2 regions of the Dialister micraerophilus genome follow, and region 2 is predicted to be linked to the other one. Evidence: a T-box and tRNA genes for the amino acid it is inferred to sense, from the RefSeq annotation. Region 2 holds a T-box; the other holds one or more tRNA genes.

Region 1 (7,828 bases), on a different contig from region 2:
CAACGTGGAAGTTGTAAGCGGCGGTGATTTTATTATTTCAAATGCTACATTCCCCACTTACTTTATAAAGGGAACTGATGAGCTTGCAGCACAAACAAAATTGGATGCTACGGTATTTGCCACACGTATCGCACCTGCACTCAACATAACCGTACGTTTTGTAGGTGAAGAACCTACCGATATGACTACAAATGCCTATAATAATGCAATGCGTGAAGTTTTCTCTGAAAACGGCATCGAATTGAAGGTTATTCCACGTGAACAAAAAGGAAATCAAGTGGTAAGTGCATCTTCGGTAAGAAATGCTCTTGCTCATGATGATTGGGAAACTGTACGCAGAATGGTCCCCAAAACAACTTTGACTTATTTACAGAGCCCGCAAGGTCAAAGCATTATTCATCGTATAAAAATGTTACAGGCTTTTAAGGATATGGAAATCAAGCCTGATTTGAAAAAAAATTCAAAGAAATAAATACAATAAAAAAAACGGCTGTACAGCCGTTTTTTTTATTACATTAATCAGCACTGAAAGGCAACAAAGCAATTGCTCTTGCTCTCTTTACTGCCAAATTGATGTTTCTCTGATGTTTTGCGCAAGCACCAGTTACACGACGCGGAAGAATTTTTCCACGTTCGGAAATGAAATGGCGCAATGTTGCAACATCCTTATAATCCAAGTTGTCCAACTTGTCTCCGAAAATCTGACTGATTTTCTTTCTCGGTTTTCTTGATTTATCTCTTCTAATCATTCTCTATTATCCCTCCTATATATCAGAACGGAATGTCTTCGTCATGCTTTACTTCTCCGAACTGACTGAAATTATTGCTCGGTTGACTCATACTGTCGGACTGCGCCGCATTCATGCGACCGTTCGCTCCCAAAGGTAATGCAATCAAGTTTGCAGTTACTTCAGTAACGTAACGTTTCTGTCCGTCAGGAGTTTCATATGAACGTGTCGAATAACGTCCTTCTACAAAGACACGGGTTCCTTTTCTGAGCTGATTACCTACTGCTTCCGCCAAATTTCCCCATGCTACCACATTGATGAAATCGGTCAATTCCCTCTGTTCACCTTGTGCGGTCGTATAGCTTCGATTAACGGCAATACTGAATGATGCTACCGCACGACCCGTTTTTGTAGCTCTAATCTGCGGATCTCTTGTCAAATTGCCTAAAACCTGAACTGAATTCATCGCTCTACCTCTGCTTAGTCATCCTGTTTAACAATAATGTGACGGATAATACTTTCACGAATCTTGATTACACGATCAAGTTCCTTGATGTTTTCCGGTTTCATCGTAAAGTCGATTACGAAGTAGTAACCTTCTGTCTGTTTCTTTACTTCGTATGCCAACTGACGTCTTCCCCATTCGTCAACTTTTTCTACAGTACCACCGTTTTTAACGATTGTGTCCTGTACAAGTTTACCTGCTGACTTAATAGCTTCTTCATCAGAAACTTTTACGATAAACATAACTTCATACTTATTCATCTAATCGCCTCCTTATCGGACCTATGTCCCATGCTTTTCATGGGCTAGGAAGTCGCTTGTACAACAAGCTTATACATTATAAACCAAACTCGAACAAAAATCAAGAAGAGATTACCTTTTCGGCAATCTCTTTATTTTTACAAATTTTCTTTTTTTCCTGTCTTTCTTTCGGCTCTCTTTTGTGCATGTCTTTCTTTTGCACGTTTTACATGTCCTGCCAATTTCATTCTGCTTATAATTTTAGATATTATATAACATAAAACCATTGCGGCAGAACCTAATGTAAGATGCTGATCTCCCAATACGGCACTCACCGATGGATCTTGTATAATCATTCCGACGGCACTCCATGCCAAAATCGCACCGCCCAAGTACAAAATCCACGGATACTTTTCTATAAGGTCTGAAAACAAGTTGCTTCCCCATACAATAATCGGCACGCTTACCAATATGCCTGCCATTACAAGAACCATATGTCCTTCGGCAGCAGCCACCACTCCAAGTACATTATCTATACTCATAACACCGTCTGCAATGATAATCGTACATATTGCACTTAAAAGTTTTTTCTTGGCACCGATATGCTTTTTATGTTTATGCTTATCTTGTATCATAAGCTCAATAGCTATCCATAAAAGCAAAATTCCGCCGATAAGATGAAGATATGGAATTGTGTGTAGCGCTTCTACAAATAAAAACGCAAGAACCAATCTCAATACAATAGCACCGAACGTTCCGAAAAATATAGCTTTTTTTCTTAAATCATGTTCCAGATGGCCTGCAACCATACTGATAAGTATTGCATTATCACCTGCCAAAAACAAGTCGACAACCAATACTTTCAACACTTTAATCAGTCCTGCTACTGTCAAAAGTTCTCCCAATATCTTATCCTCCTATAAAAATAAATATACGTTCAAATATGTTTTCATTTTACTAAATATATTTTTATTTTACAACAATACATTTTTACTGCATTTTCAAATTAAAACGGACCTTTCAATTTCGAAAAGTCCGCAAATATTCATTTGGAGCCGACAACAGGATTTGAACCTGCGACCTACGCATTACGAATGCGCCGCTCTACCGGCTGAGCTATGTCGGCATTAACAGAATATATTTTACTTAAAGTGTTTTAATTTGTCAAATACTCAATTATTTCTTTTTCTTGCTGATTGTAAATCCTGTAGCTTGTTGATTTGCCATTATTACTATATCGCTTATTTGTACACGAAGCGGTTGACTTACTGTAAATGCAATTATTTCAGCAATATCTTGCGCTTGAAGTGCATCTATATCTTCATATACCTTTGCCGCACGTTCTTTATCTCCACGAAACCTTACTTCACTGAACGGTGTCTCCACAAGTCCCGGTTGTATGGTTGTAACTTTAATATTACTGTCGATTACATCTATTCTCACTCCGTCACTGAATGTTTTTACAGCGGATTTTGTTGCACAATATACCGCTCCTCCCGCATACGCATATAATCCGGCGGTAGAGCCTATATTTATAATATGCCCTGTATTATGTTCAAGCATTGACGGCAAAAATGCACGTGTCATCATCATAAGACCTTTTATATTGGTGTCAATCATTTCCAATATACCGTCCTCACGATTTTGATTATAAGGTTCCAATCCTCTGGCAAGTCCGGCATTATTTACAAGTACATCTATGCTTTCAAATTCTTCAAGACATTCTTTTGCAACCGCATTAATATTTTCTACATCTGTAACATCCAATTTTTTTACATATGCTTGTGCTTCATATTTTACAGTTAATTCCTTTTGAAGACTTAAAAGTTTTTCCTGATTTCTTCCGCATAAAATAACATTATATCCTCTGATAGCCAAAGCACGAGCGGTTTCACGTCCTATTCCGCTGCCGGCACCCGTAATCAATGCTGTTTTTTTCATAAAATTTCCTCTTTCAAATTAAGATTATAATTATTTTACAAAATGTCGATTTCATTTTACTATGTATATATATGTGTTTGCAATGTGAGGTTCCAATGAAAAATATAATTAAATATTTATTTATTTTTATATGTGTATTCGCATTTACAGGTTGCTCAGATAATGTGTCACAGGTCAAAAACAATGATATTTCTTCAACCGAAACAATCGTTTTGGATAAAAAATCTGAAGATTTATATGAAAAAGCGAATAATTTATATAAACAAAATGATTTCGATAATGCTTTAAAGGTTGCAGATGAAGCCATTTCGTATAATAAAAACAATTACAAAGTATTATCTTTAAAAGGTTTATTGCTTGCGTTTGGAAACAAGCCGGATGAAGGAATAAAATTAATAGATACTTCACTGAAAATAAATCCCGATTATACTCAAGGTTTTTATGAAATGGCAATAGCATTGAAACTTGCAAAAAGGTATCAGGAGTCCATTGTATATTTCAATAAAGTTATCGATAAGGATCCTGAAAACACTTGGTCTTATTACGGTATTTCTACAGATTTTGCAGATATGAACGATAAAAAAGAAGCTTTATTTTATTTGAAAAAAGCGATTGATAAAGGCGGTATCGATGTAAAGAAAACTGCCGCAACTCAAGATCATTTCATGCGTTTTCATGGTGATCCCGATTTTGAAACTTTAGTTGCAAACTAAAAGTGCGAACTGAAATGTCTTATTACTTGAAATCCGTAAATAAGACATTTTTTATTTCGCACTTTTCAATTGCCCGTTTCTTCTGCAAGTTCTTCCCATTTTGCATATAATTTTTGCAATTTATTTTTTATATCTGTATATTGTTCGGCAATTTCTTCATAATTTGTCATTCCGCTTCCGAGTTGCATGTCATACATTTTCATTGTAGCTTCGAGACGATTTATTTCCATTTCTGTTTTTTCAAGCTTGAGCAAATCACCTTTTGCGGGTGCTGTTTGCTTTTCAATTTTTACATCCTTCGACTTATGAGTTACTTCCGCTTTCTTTTCTTTTGCTTCTACGGGTTTTCCGTTTCTGTCTGCATTGAATGCCAAAAGGTCTTTTTTCTTTTCTTTATAGTATGTGTAGTTACCTAAATATTCGGTAACCTTACCTTTTTCCATTTCAAGAATTCTTGTGGTTACTTTGTCAAGAAAATATCTGTCGTGGGAAACTATTATGCTTGTTCCGCCAAATGCTTCAAGTGCATCTTCCATGATTTCTCTCGTAGGTATATCCAAATGGTTTGTCGGTTCGTCAAGCACCAAAAAATTCGGATTTTTCAAAAACAGACATAGTAATGACAATCTGGCTTTTTCTCCACCGGAAAGTAAAGAAATTTCTTTAAATACGTCATCACCTTTAAACAAAAACATACCTAAAATATTTCTGGCTTTTTCTTCTCCGTAATCAAACATATCTCTTACTTGATTAAGTACTGTCGACTGCGGATCCAATTCATCCTGTTCTTGTGAATAGTATCCTACTTTTACATTGCTTCCTAAACGTATTATTCCATGCTTCTGTTTTTCTTCTTTTGTTATTAATTTCAAAAGTGTAGTTTTACCTACTCCGTTTGCGCCTATAAGACCTACTCTTTCACCTTTTCTTATATGAATTTCCAAATTTTCAAATATTGTTTTTTCTCCATATGCGGCTTTTACATCCGTCATATCCAAAACTTTTTCTCCGCTGTCGTCAACTTTTTTGAAATGAAAATCCAAAGTTTTCAAGTGTTTAGGTTTTTCAAGTCTTACAAGTCTGTCAAGCTGAGATTGACGACCTCTTGCTTGCTTTGATTTTATTCCGGCTTTATATTTTCTTATGTACGCTTCAGTTTCTTTTATATGTTCCTGTTGCTTTTCATATGCTTTTTCGTAAGCAGCATCTTGTTCTTTTTTCGTTTTTAAATAACGTGTGTATCCTCCTCTGAATGTACGGATTTTTTTATGTTCAAGTTCTATAATTCCCGTTGCCGCACGATCAAGAAAAAAACGATCGTGAGATATCATTAAAATACCGCCTTTATATGAGCATAAAAATTCTTCCAACCATTCAAGCATTTCCATATCCAAGTGGTTTGTGGGTTCGTCCAAAAGTAAAAAATCCGGATGTCTTACAAATGCCGCCGCCAAATTTATTCTTACTTTTTGTCCGCCTGAAAATGAAAAAATATCCCTGTCGAGATCTTCTTTGGTAAATCCCAATCCCGTCAGTATTTTCATAGTTTCCGCTTCATAATCATATCCGCCGAGAAATTCAAATCTTGTCTGTGCTTTTCCATATGCTTTTATCAGTTCTTGATCATCTTTGTTTTTTTCAAGTTCACGTGCAAGATTTTCCATTTTGTCTTTGCAATAAAGTACATCTTTCCAAGCTTCTTCCATTTCTTGACGAAGTGTGCTTGAAGTATAATCAAAATCTTGACGCAAATATCCTATTACCGATGAATCTGTAACTTTTACACTTCCCGCATCGGGTTCTTCAGTATTCATTATACATTTTAAAAGTGTTGTTTTCCCCGCACCGTTTGCACCTACAAGTCCGATACGTTCTCCGCTTCTTATTTCAAATGATACGTCTTTAAATATGGTTTCTATCCCATATGACTTACCCAATCCCGTTATTTTTAAAACTGACATTCTTTCTCCCGACTTTGATTATTACTCTAAAATATTTGCACGAATAATAATAATTATTTCAGATTCTTCTTTTGATTCCGTTTCGGTTTGAAATAATTTTCCGAGTATCGGTATATCTCCCAAAACGGGAACTTTTCTTATATTATTCGCTTCTTCTTTATCTATCAATCCACCTATTGTAAGCATATCTCCAGATTTCAATCTTACCGTTGTGTGCGCTTGCCTTGTAACTATACGATACGCTTTCATCTCAGGTACAAGGTAAGGTGTAGATACTTCCGCAATTATATCTGCAGTTATTTCACTGTTTTTACTTACATTCGGCGTATATGTTAATTTTATACCTGCATCTTTATATTCAATTGATGTTGTTTTAGTTCCGTTTTCCATATGTTCAACTAAAACCGGTATTTTACTTCCGATTAAAATTTCCGCAGTTCTCCCGTTTAAGGTAACTACATTCGGCTTTGCCAAAATTTTGGCTTTACCGTCCGAAAGAAGTGCATTGAGTTTCGCTTGAAAGAAAAATGTATACGGATTTCCTGTAATGGATTTTCCATATGATATTCCTGCATAATCTTCGGGAATTTTCAAGTATGATGTTTTTGTTTTGCTGCTTTTATCATATACATTTCTTTGTTCTGCCTGTCCCGTCAAACTTTTGAATTGCCAATCTATACCCAAATCCTTTGCATAAGAACGATTTACAGCAAGAACTTCCGCTTCCACCTTCACTTGCTTTTCCGGTATATCAAGCGCTTTTATAATATGCTCCAACTCCGACATTGCACGAGGTGTCGCATTGACGATTACGGAATTTGTCCCCACATCCGATGCAACTTGTACATTATCGGTTAAATTTTTCAATTCATTTGCAATTTCATTTGATTTACCATATGACAACTTAAATGTTTTTATTGTTTTTGCCGAGTCGGATTCACTTTTTGCATTATAAATTATCATTGTCGAACCTTCATTCTTGATTATAAGTCCGTTCATCAAAAGTAATGAGTTCAACGCTTCTTCCGGCGTAACATTATCAATACTTGCAGTAACCGTACCTTTCAAATCTCCCGGAATAACAACATTTTTTCCCGACAGCTCAGCCAAACTCCGTAATACCTGTTGCAACGGTGCATTTTGCACATGCAAGCTGAAATTATCGGACGCTTCGACAAAAAAATTTGTACATACGGTCAACAGTATCGCACTACCCAAGCATAAAATTTTATGTTTCATTTCAACTCCAATATTTTTCTTTCCGAATTGTTTGCAAGTTCAACCGTTTTATCTCCGATACTTACAACAGTCCAATCTCCTACTCTGTCGCCTTCTTTTGCATTTATTGTATTACTGCCGTATGAAAGCAATGCCTTTCGTGAATTACCCAATGCCGCCACACCGTATAAATCCGGAACCGGCGTATTTTTTCGCCCTTTATATTCATGCTTCAAATTAGCGGTTTGCGTATTTTTTACATTCATACCGTTTTTCATTTCCGCATCTATTTTAGATATACCTTCACTATGAAAAGGATCTTTTAAAGGTTTGAATCGCAAGTACATTCCTGCATCATACACTTTTTCAACCTCTGCTTTTGAATCGGAATTTCCCATATTTCCGCTTTCATACGCATAACTTGTTTCTTCAGTTTTTTCATTACGCTTCAAAAGACTTAAATCTTCACCGTACATTCCGAGTATCGTAAGTACAACTGCCGCTATAACCGCACTCCATATCC
Region 2 (7,828 bases):
AATTCATTGGCTTTTCTGAATTGTGCATGACGTGCACCTCTGTATCCTTTAGCCAACTTCAAAATTTTCTTATGTCTAGCGTGACTTGTAATTCCGCTTTTTACTCTTGCCATTCTCGAATTCCTCCTTTTTCAATTAAAAGTTCTTAGGCAATAATTTCGCTATACGTTTGTAATCAGCCTTCGAAATTAATGCTGCTTTTCTATAATTTCTCTTTCTCTTTGGAGATTTCTTTTCAAGAATATGGCTACGGAAAGCCTTATTTCTCTTAATTTGACCTGATCCTGTAACTTTAAAACGTTTAGCCGCGGAACGGCAGGTTTTCATCTTTGGCATATCATTATTCTCCTTTTTTTAAGCTTTAGGTGCAATTACCATCGTCATATTACGACCTTCAAGTTTAGGTGATTTTTCACAAATTATTTTATCACCTAATTCTTTAATTACACGTTCAAGCACATTACTCCCAAGCTCGGGATGCGTCATTTCTCTACCTCTGAACATAATTGTTACTTTAACCTTATTTCCATCGGATAAAAAACGTTGCGCACTTTTTAACTTAACATAAAAATCGTGATCTTCAATATTGGGACGAAGTTTTACTTCTTTTACTTGAAAAACTTTTTGTTTTTTCTTTTCTTCTTTTTCACGCTTTTGCTGTTCATAACGATATTTACCGTAATTCATAATACGACATACCGGTGGCCTTCCATTAGGAGCAACTTCAACTAAATCAAGTCCTCTATCGTCAGCTTCAGCTAAAGCATCACCAATATTCATTATTCCTAATTGCTCATTTTCATCAGTAACAACTCGTACTTCACGAGCACGAATTTGTTCATTGATGTTAAGTTCCTTTGCTATTGTTTTCACCTCCATTTAGAATATACATTCTATTGCAAGTAAAAAACGGACGAAACAAATCGCCCGCTTTAAATTCCTTTCAATACCTTAGTAACTTTTCGTCTTGTAAGGTGAGAAGCGGATGACTTCTGCTTGCAATAACATATAAATACTAACATTTACATATAACTTTTGTCAAGCTTTACATTATTTTCTTTCCTTCATCTTATTTAATATAAGCTCAATAAATTTATTTATATCTACAGTTCCTTCATCACCTTTTTCTCTACTTCTTACTGATATATTTCCTGAATTTGATTCTTTTTCTCCTACAACAACCATGTAAGGAATTTTTTCCATTTGTGCTTTTCTTATTTTATATCCCAAGGTATCATTACCTTTATCTATTTCTACACGTATACCTTGTTCAAACATCTTTTTATATACTTCTTGAGCATAATTATGATAATTTTCTGAAACCGGAATAATTTTAACTTGAACAGGCGCACACCAAGTTGGGAAAGCACCTGCGTAATGTTCGATTAATATACCTATAAAACGTTCTAATGAACCATATCCTGCACGATGAATCATAACTGCACGATGTTTTTCACCATCTTCTCCTACGTAAGTTACATCAAAACGTTCAGGTAATTGCATATCCATTTGAATTGTTCCACATTGCCATGTACGTCCTAATGAATCTTCTATATGGAAATCCAATTTCGGACCGTAAAACGCTCCATCCCCCTCATTTATTCTGTATGAAACGTTTGTACTCTCAATTGCATTTCTTAATGCATTTGTAGCAATTTCCCAAAGTTCATCTGAACCCATAGAATCTTCAGGTCTTGTAGATAACTCAATATGATATTTAAGTCCGAAAACATCATATAGTTCTTTAAACATATTTACTACGGAAATAACTTCACTTTCCATATCTTTAGGTGTCATAAATATATGTGCATCATCTTGAGTAAAATTTCTTACACGGAATAAACCATGTAAAGCACCATGTAATTCATGACGATGAACTAAACCGAATTCACCCACACGTTTAGGTAAATCACGATAACTTCTTTGTTGTGTTTTAAAATATAATATTCCACCGGGACAATTCATAGGCTTAACTGCATAGTCTTCGTTATCTATTTTTGTAAAATACATGTTTTCTCTATAGTGATCCCAATGACCTGATTGAAGCCAAAGATTTTTAGATAAAATAATAGGTGTAACTATTTCTTCGTATCCATATTTTCTAAACAATTCACGTTCATAATCAATAAGCAAATTCCTTATAACCATTCCCTTTGGATGAAAGAATGGAAATCCCGGACCTTCTTCGTGAAAACTGAACAAATCTAATTGTTTGCCCAATTTACGATGGTCACGCTTTTCAGCTTCACTACGAACAAATAGGAAATGTTCCAGATCTTCTTTATTAAAAAATGCTGTACCGTAAATACGTTGAAGCATAACATTATTTTCGTCACCACGCCAATAAGCACCTGCAACACTTAAGAGCTTAAAAGCTTTAATTTTACCTGTATTATCTACATGACCACCTCGACATAAATCATCATAATCACCTTGTGTATAGATAGAAAGTTCTGTATCTTCAGGCATATCATTAATTAATAAGATTTTGTAATCTTGCTCTTTATTTTTAAAGAAATCCAAAGCTTCTTTTCTTGAAACCACTTTTTTATCAAGATGTAAATTCTGCTTAATTATCTTTGACATTTCTTTTTCAATGGCAGGAAAATCTTCCTGTTTAAATACGTGTTCAGATTCTATATCATAATAAAATCCGGTAGATATTGCAGGTCCTATAGCAAATTTTGTTCCCGGATATAAATGCTGTATGGCTTGTGCCATAACATGCGCAGCAGTGTGTCTTAATGCAGCCAAACCTTCAGGATCATTTTTTGTGCAAAACTCAATTTTTGTGCCGTCTTTTATTAAATTTCTTAAATCTGTAACATTACCGTCAACTTTTGCAACAAGTGCTTCTTTAGCTAAGCTTCGTGAAATTTTTTTTGCAACTTCAAACAGAGTTATCGGTTCTTCAAAACTTAATTTACTCCCGTCTTTCAATTCAATAGTAATCATAATTACACTCCTTTAAAAATAAAAAACTTTCGTCCTCAAGGGACGAAAGTTAAATTCCGCGGTTCCACCCAATTAAAGCAAATGCTTCTCTCCTAAGCAAATAACGATGCAAACCGGAAAATTCTACTTAATTTCAAATTTTCTGTTCAAGAGCGGTATCGTCTACAAAAAAATTATCTGTTTCCACCAACCACAGACTCTCTAATAATTTCATTTGTAACGCATTTCTCTTTCATTACATTTAACAATAATATAAAACTTTACTATTGTATTGTCAAGTTAAATTATTTATCGTCAGAAGTCTCTTCCATTCTTTTCAAAATTTTTACATATCCGTCAGCACCATATTTCAAACATTTTTTCACACGTGAAATAGTTGCTGTGCTTACCCCGGTACTTTCTTCTATTTTATCGTATTTTGCACCTTCTTTTAATAGTCTTGCAACTTCTAACCGTTGCGACATATCTTTCAATTCACTTATAGTGCATAAATCTTCAAAAAATTCATAACATTCTTCTCTTGATTCAAGCATAAGTATAGCATCAAAAAGTTTGTCTGTAATAGGATTTACTAAACGCTGATTTACTCCCATAGCATCCTCCTTTATTTAAATATCTCTTTAATTGATTATATCATTAAATAAAAATATATCAAAACTATATCAAAATCTAATATAAAAACTATTGACACATTTGAAAATAAATAGTAATATAAGCTAACTTTACAACAACTGAATATTTCATCAAGAGTAGCTGAGGGAATGGCCCTATGAAGCTACGGCAACCATTCATATTGAAACGGTGCCAATTCCATCGGATTTCCCGAAAGATGAACATTAAACAACTTTCATCATTCCGTTGAAAGTTTTTTTATTAAATTTATAAGGAGAACGCATGATAGAACTGAAAAATGTTTATAAAACTTATGATAATAAAACTAATGCTTTAAACGATATAAATATAAAAATAAAAGAAGGTGAAATATTTGGAATTATCGGCCAATCAGGTGCCGGTAAATCCACCTTAATACGTTGCATAAACATGCTTGAAACTCCTACATCGGGAGAAGTTATCATAAACGGTAAAGATATTACTAAATTATCAGAAAAAGAATTACGTAATGAAAGAAAAAAAATCGGAATGATTTTTCAACACTTCAACCTTCTTTCAAATCGTACCGTATATAAGAATATCGCTTTCCCTTTAGAATTATCAAATACACCTAAAGAAGAGCAAGAAAAACGCATAAATTCAATGCTTGAATTAGTAGGTTTGACCAATCATAAAAATAAATATCCTTCACAACTTTCAGGAGGACAAAAACAACGTGTAGGAATAGCAAGAGCATTAATAACTCAACCTTCTATTCTCTTATCGGATGAAGCTACAAGTGCACTTGATCCTGAAACTGTAAAATCAATTTTAAATTTATTAAAAGAAATAAACAAAAAACTAGGAATAACAATAATTTTAATAACTCATCAAATGGAAGTTATTAAAAAAATAGCAAATCATGTGGCTGTAATAGAAAACGGAAAAATTATAGAAGAAGGTTCTGTAATAAATCTTTTCAGCAATCCAAAAACTGAAACACTGAAAAAATTTATAGGTTCAACAAATTTAAACTTACCTGAAGATTCAGAATTTTATAGCATGATAAAAACAAAACATTCTGAAGGCGATAAAATGGTACTCTCATTGTCATTTAAAGGTGCTGTCACAAATGAACCTATTATTGAGCATTTAATTCGTTTTTATAATTTAAATGTCAGTATATTATATGCTAATATCGATTACATTCAAGAAACACCGTTTGGAACATTAATTATTTTACTTGACGGCGCTGAAAATAATGTAGAAAACTCATTTAAATATTTGAAAACACTTCCTATAGAAAGTGAGGTCTTAGGGTATGTCTCCAATAATAATTAATCTTTTATTTAAATCATTGGCAGAAACTTTATACATGTTGTTTGTTTCCTCTCTTTTATCTGCAGTTATTGGCATACCTTTAGGTATATTGCTTGTAGTTACTGAAAAAGGAAAAATTCTTTCATGTTCATTTTGCAATAAACCGTTATCGTTTATAGTAAATATAATTCGTTCAATACCTTTTATAATTCTTATGGTAGCAATTATCCCTATAACTCGAATGATTGCAGGAACATCAATCGGAACGAATGCAGCAATAATTCCATTAACAATTGCATCTATACCTTATACTGCAAGATTAATAGAGACTTCAGTGCGTGAAATTCCTGTAGGATTGATTGAAGCAGCAAAATCTATGGGCGCTTCACCTTTACAAATTATAAAAAAAGTAATTATTCCTGAAGCATTACCCTCAATGATCGAAAATATAACGGTTGTTATAGTAACTCTTATAGGAACCAGTGCAATGGCAGGCACAATTGGCGGCGGCGGTCTTGGAGATCTTGCTATACGTTACGGATATCAACGTTTTCAAGCAGACGTTATGATTGTCACAATAATAGTGTTAATCGTGATAGTTCAACTTGTTCAATTCGCAGGAAACTACTTATCACGTAAAACAAATAAAAAATAATGGAGGTTATTTTATGAAGAAGAAGTTTTTATTAGGAGGCATTGCAATATTATCTGCAGCCATTTTATTATCAGGATGTTGTTCAGATAAAGGATGTGGTTCCGCATCCTCAACTAAAAATGAAATTACAGTAGGTGCAACTGCCGGTCCACATGCGCAAGTAGTAGAAGCAGCAGCAAAAGAAGCGGAAAAACATGGTCTGACTGTACATGTAAAAGAATTTTCAGATTATATTACTCCGGATCAGGCCTTAGCAGATGGCGACATAGATATCGCTGTATATCAACATAAGCCCTTTCTTGAAAATTTTAACAAACAGCATAATACTGATTTAGTTAATATAGGAGATGCTATTTTGATGAGAATGGGTATTTATAGCAACAATTACAAGAATGTAAATGATATACCTAATAATGCAACTGTTTCAATTCCAAATGACCCTACCAATGAAGGTAGAGGATTACAATTACTTGAACAAGCAGGTTTAATTAAATTAAAAGAAGGCGTTGGAATAAAAGCTACTCCTGCTGATATAGTTTCTAATCCTAAAAATTTGAACTTTAAAGAAATAGAAGCAGCGCAATTACCAAGAAGCTTAGATGATGTTGATGCTTCAGTTATTACAATGAATTTTGTACAAAGTGCCGGAATATCTCCACAAGAAAAAGGTATTTTCTTTGAAGATAAAGACAATCCCCTTGCAGTAATGATAATTGCTACACGTGCAAAAGATAAAGATAATGAAAACTACAAAACATTTGTATCTGCATATCAATCCGACGCAGTAAAACAATTTATAAAAGAAACATTCAAAGGTACAATAGAAGCTGCATGGAATTAATAAAAAGCATTTTCCTCAAATCATTAACGATTTAGGAAAATGCTTTTTTAATTAAATAAGGCGTCTTTTGCAAGAGAATCCGCCAAATCATTATATTTAACACCCGTATGACTTTCAACTTTATGAAATCTTATATCTATTTTATCTTTTATAGTTTCATAAAATAATTTAAGTTTTTTAGTTAATATTTTATTTGTTTTCCATTCACCCGTACACCATTTTTCTATACCTGTATAATCATAATATAAATTAAGCACTTTACCCTTTCTTTCTAAACATAAATTTATTGCATACATTGCCCCATAAACTTCTCCTGCAACATTTCGCATCATTGCTTCTTCTTTGTTGATGATTTTTTTTGAATATTTTTCAATTTTTCCATTTTCAATTAAAACCACTCCGAAAGAAAAACATTCCGGTTTTGAAGGTATATAAGAACCGTCTACATATGCAATTATATTATTTTCATTACTTTCTTCTTTTATAGAATTATTTTCAAACAAAAATTCTTCAGCATCTTTTTTATTATAAAAACCTTTATACACAGCATTGGGATAACCTATAACTTGTTGTTTACATATTTCCCAATCTGAAAATATACCTACATTTCTTCCTACTTTAACTGCATAAAATAATTTCTTTTTATTTGCCATTTATATATCCTTTCAAATTTGTGCTATTATATTCTTATCAAAGTATAATTTTAGAGGTGAAAATGAATCTTATAAGCAAATTTCCTGCCCTTGAAGTAAGGGACTATAGGTTATATTGGTCAAGTCAATGGGTTGCTTTAATCGGATTTTGGATGCAACTTACGGCACAACAATGGCTTGTTTATGAAATTACAAATTCCGCATTTTTACTTGGTGTACTCGGAGCGGTACAATTTTTACCAAGTTTTATTTTTTCACTTTTCATAGGTTTCTGGATTGACAGACATGACAAGAAAAAAATTTTAACCGTTACACAATGTATGTATATCATCCAATCTGTTTGCTTAGGGATACTTATTTTAAGCGGACATGCAAATTATTATTGGATTTTATTCTTTGCATTCGTTGTAGGAACAATAGATTCAATAGACATGCCTACAAGATTGTCTTTTCTTCCTGATATTGTCGGAAAAGATGCTCTTCACAGTGCAATAAGTTTAAACTCCACAAATTTCAATTTAACAAGAATGATTGGCCCTTTATTAGCAGCTTTTCTTATAAATTTCTTTCCTTATGATATCATTTTTTTCTTAAATGCGCTTTCAATAATACCCGTACTCATTGCATATAAAAAAATGAAAGCACAATCTTCTATAAGCAATTCAATTACAAAAAATGCAACACAAGAAATAAAAAAGGGCATAACACATGCAAAATCAAAACCTATAATTTTATGCAATTTAATAGCTTTGGCTATAGTAAGCGGATTAATCTTAAACTTCGGTTCATACGGGCCGTTACTTGCAGATAGAG

The links. The T-box of region 2 lies ahead of thrS (threonine--tRNA ligase). A T-box ahead of a tRNA ligase gene usually reads a tRNA of that ligase, here a tRNA-Thr.
Region 1: it encodes a tRNA-Thr, which carries the amino acid that the T-box ahead of thrS (threonine--tRNA ligase) is inferred to sense. The anticodon was not compared.

The regions. Positions count from the first base shown of each region.
Region 1 is NZ_CAMUNF010000012.1:12,660-20,487, forward strand. It holds gene citC ([citrate (pro-3S)-lyase] ligase) at 1-472, shown strand, start outside; gene rpsR (30S ribosomal protein S18) at 516-746, opposite strand; gene P6922_RS05835 (single-stranded DNA-binding protein) at 772-1,194, opposite strand; gene rpsF (30S ribosomal protein S6) at 1,209-1,493, opposite strand; gene P6922_RS05845 (TerC family protein) at 1,631-2,377, opposite strand; tRNA gene P6922_RS05850 (tRNA-Thr) at 2,523-2,598, opposite strand; gene P6922_RS05855 (SDR family NAD(P)-dependent oxidoreductase) at 2,649-3,413, opposite strand; gene P6922_RS05860 (tetratricopeptide repeat protein) at 3,578-4,126, shown strand; gene P6922_RS05865 (ABC-F family ATP-binding cassette domain-containing protein) at 4,192-6,087, opposite strand; gene P6922_RS05870 (type II secretion system protein GspD) at 6,109-7,326, opposite strand; gene P6922_RS05875 (DNA-binding protein) at 7,323-7,828, opposite strand, start outside.
Region 2 is NZ_CAMUNF010000001.1:362-8,189, forward strand. It holds gene rplT (50S ribosomal protein L20) at 1-113, opposite strand, end outside; gene rpmI (50S ribosomal protein L35) at 136-336, opposite strand; gene infC (translation initiation factor IF-3) at 355-879, opposite strand; gene thrS (threonine--tRNA ligase) at 1,051-2,955, opposite strand; T-box leader at 2,991-3,200, opposite strand; gene P6922_RS00025 (YerC/YecD family TrpR-related protein) at 3,240-3,548, opposite strand; SAM riboswitch class I at 3,693-3,791, shown strand; gene P6922_RS00030 (methionine ABC transporter ATP-binding protein) at 3,850-4,887, shown strand; gene P6922_RS00035 (methionine ABC transporter permease) at 4,868-5,521, shown strand; gene P6922_RS00040 (MetQ/NlpA family ABC transporter substrate-binding protein) at 5,535-6,362, shown strand; gene P6922_RS00045 (ribonuclease H family protein) at 6,410-7,015, opposite strand; gene P6922_RS00050 (MFS transporter) at 7,078-7,828, shown strand, end outside.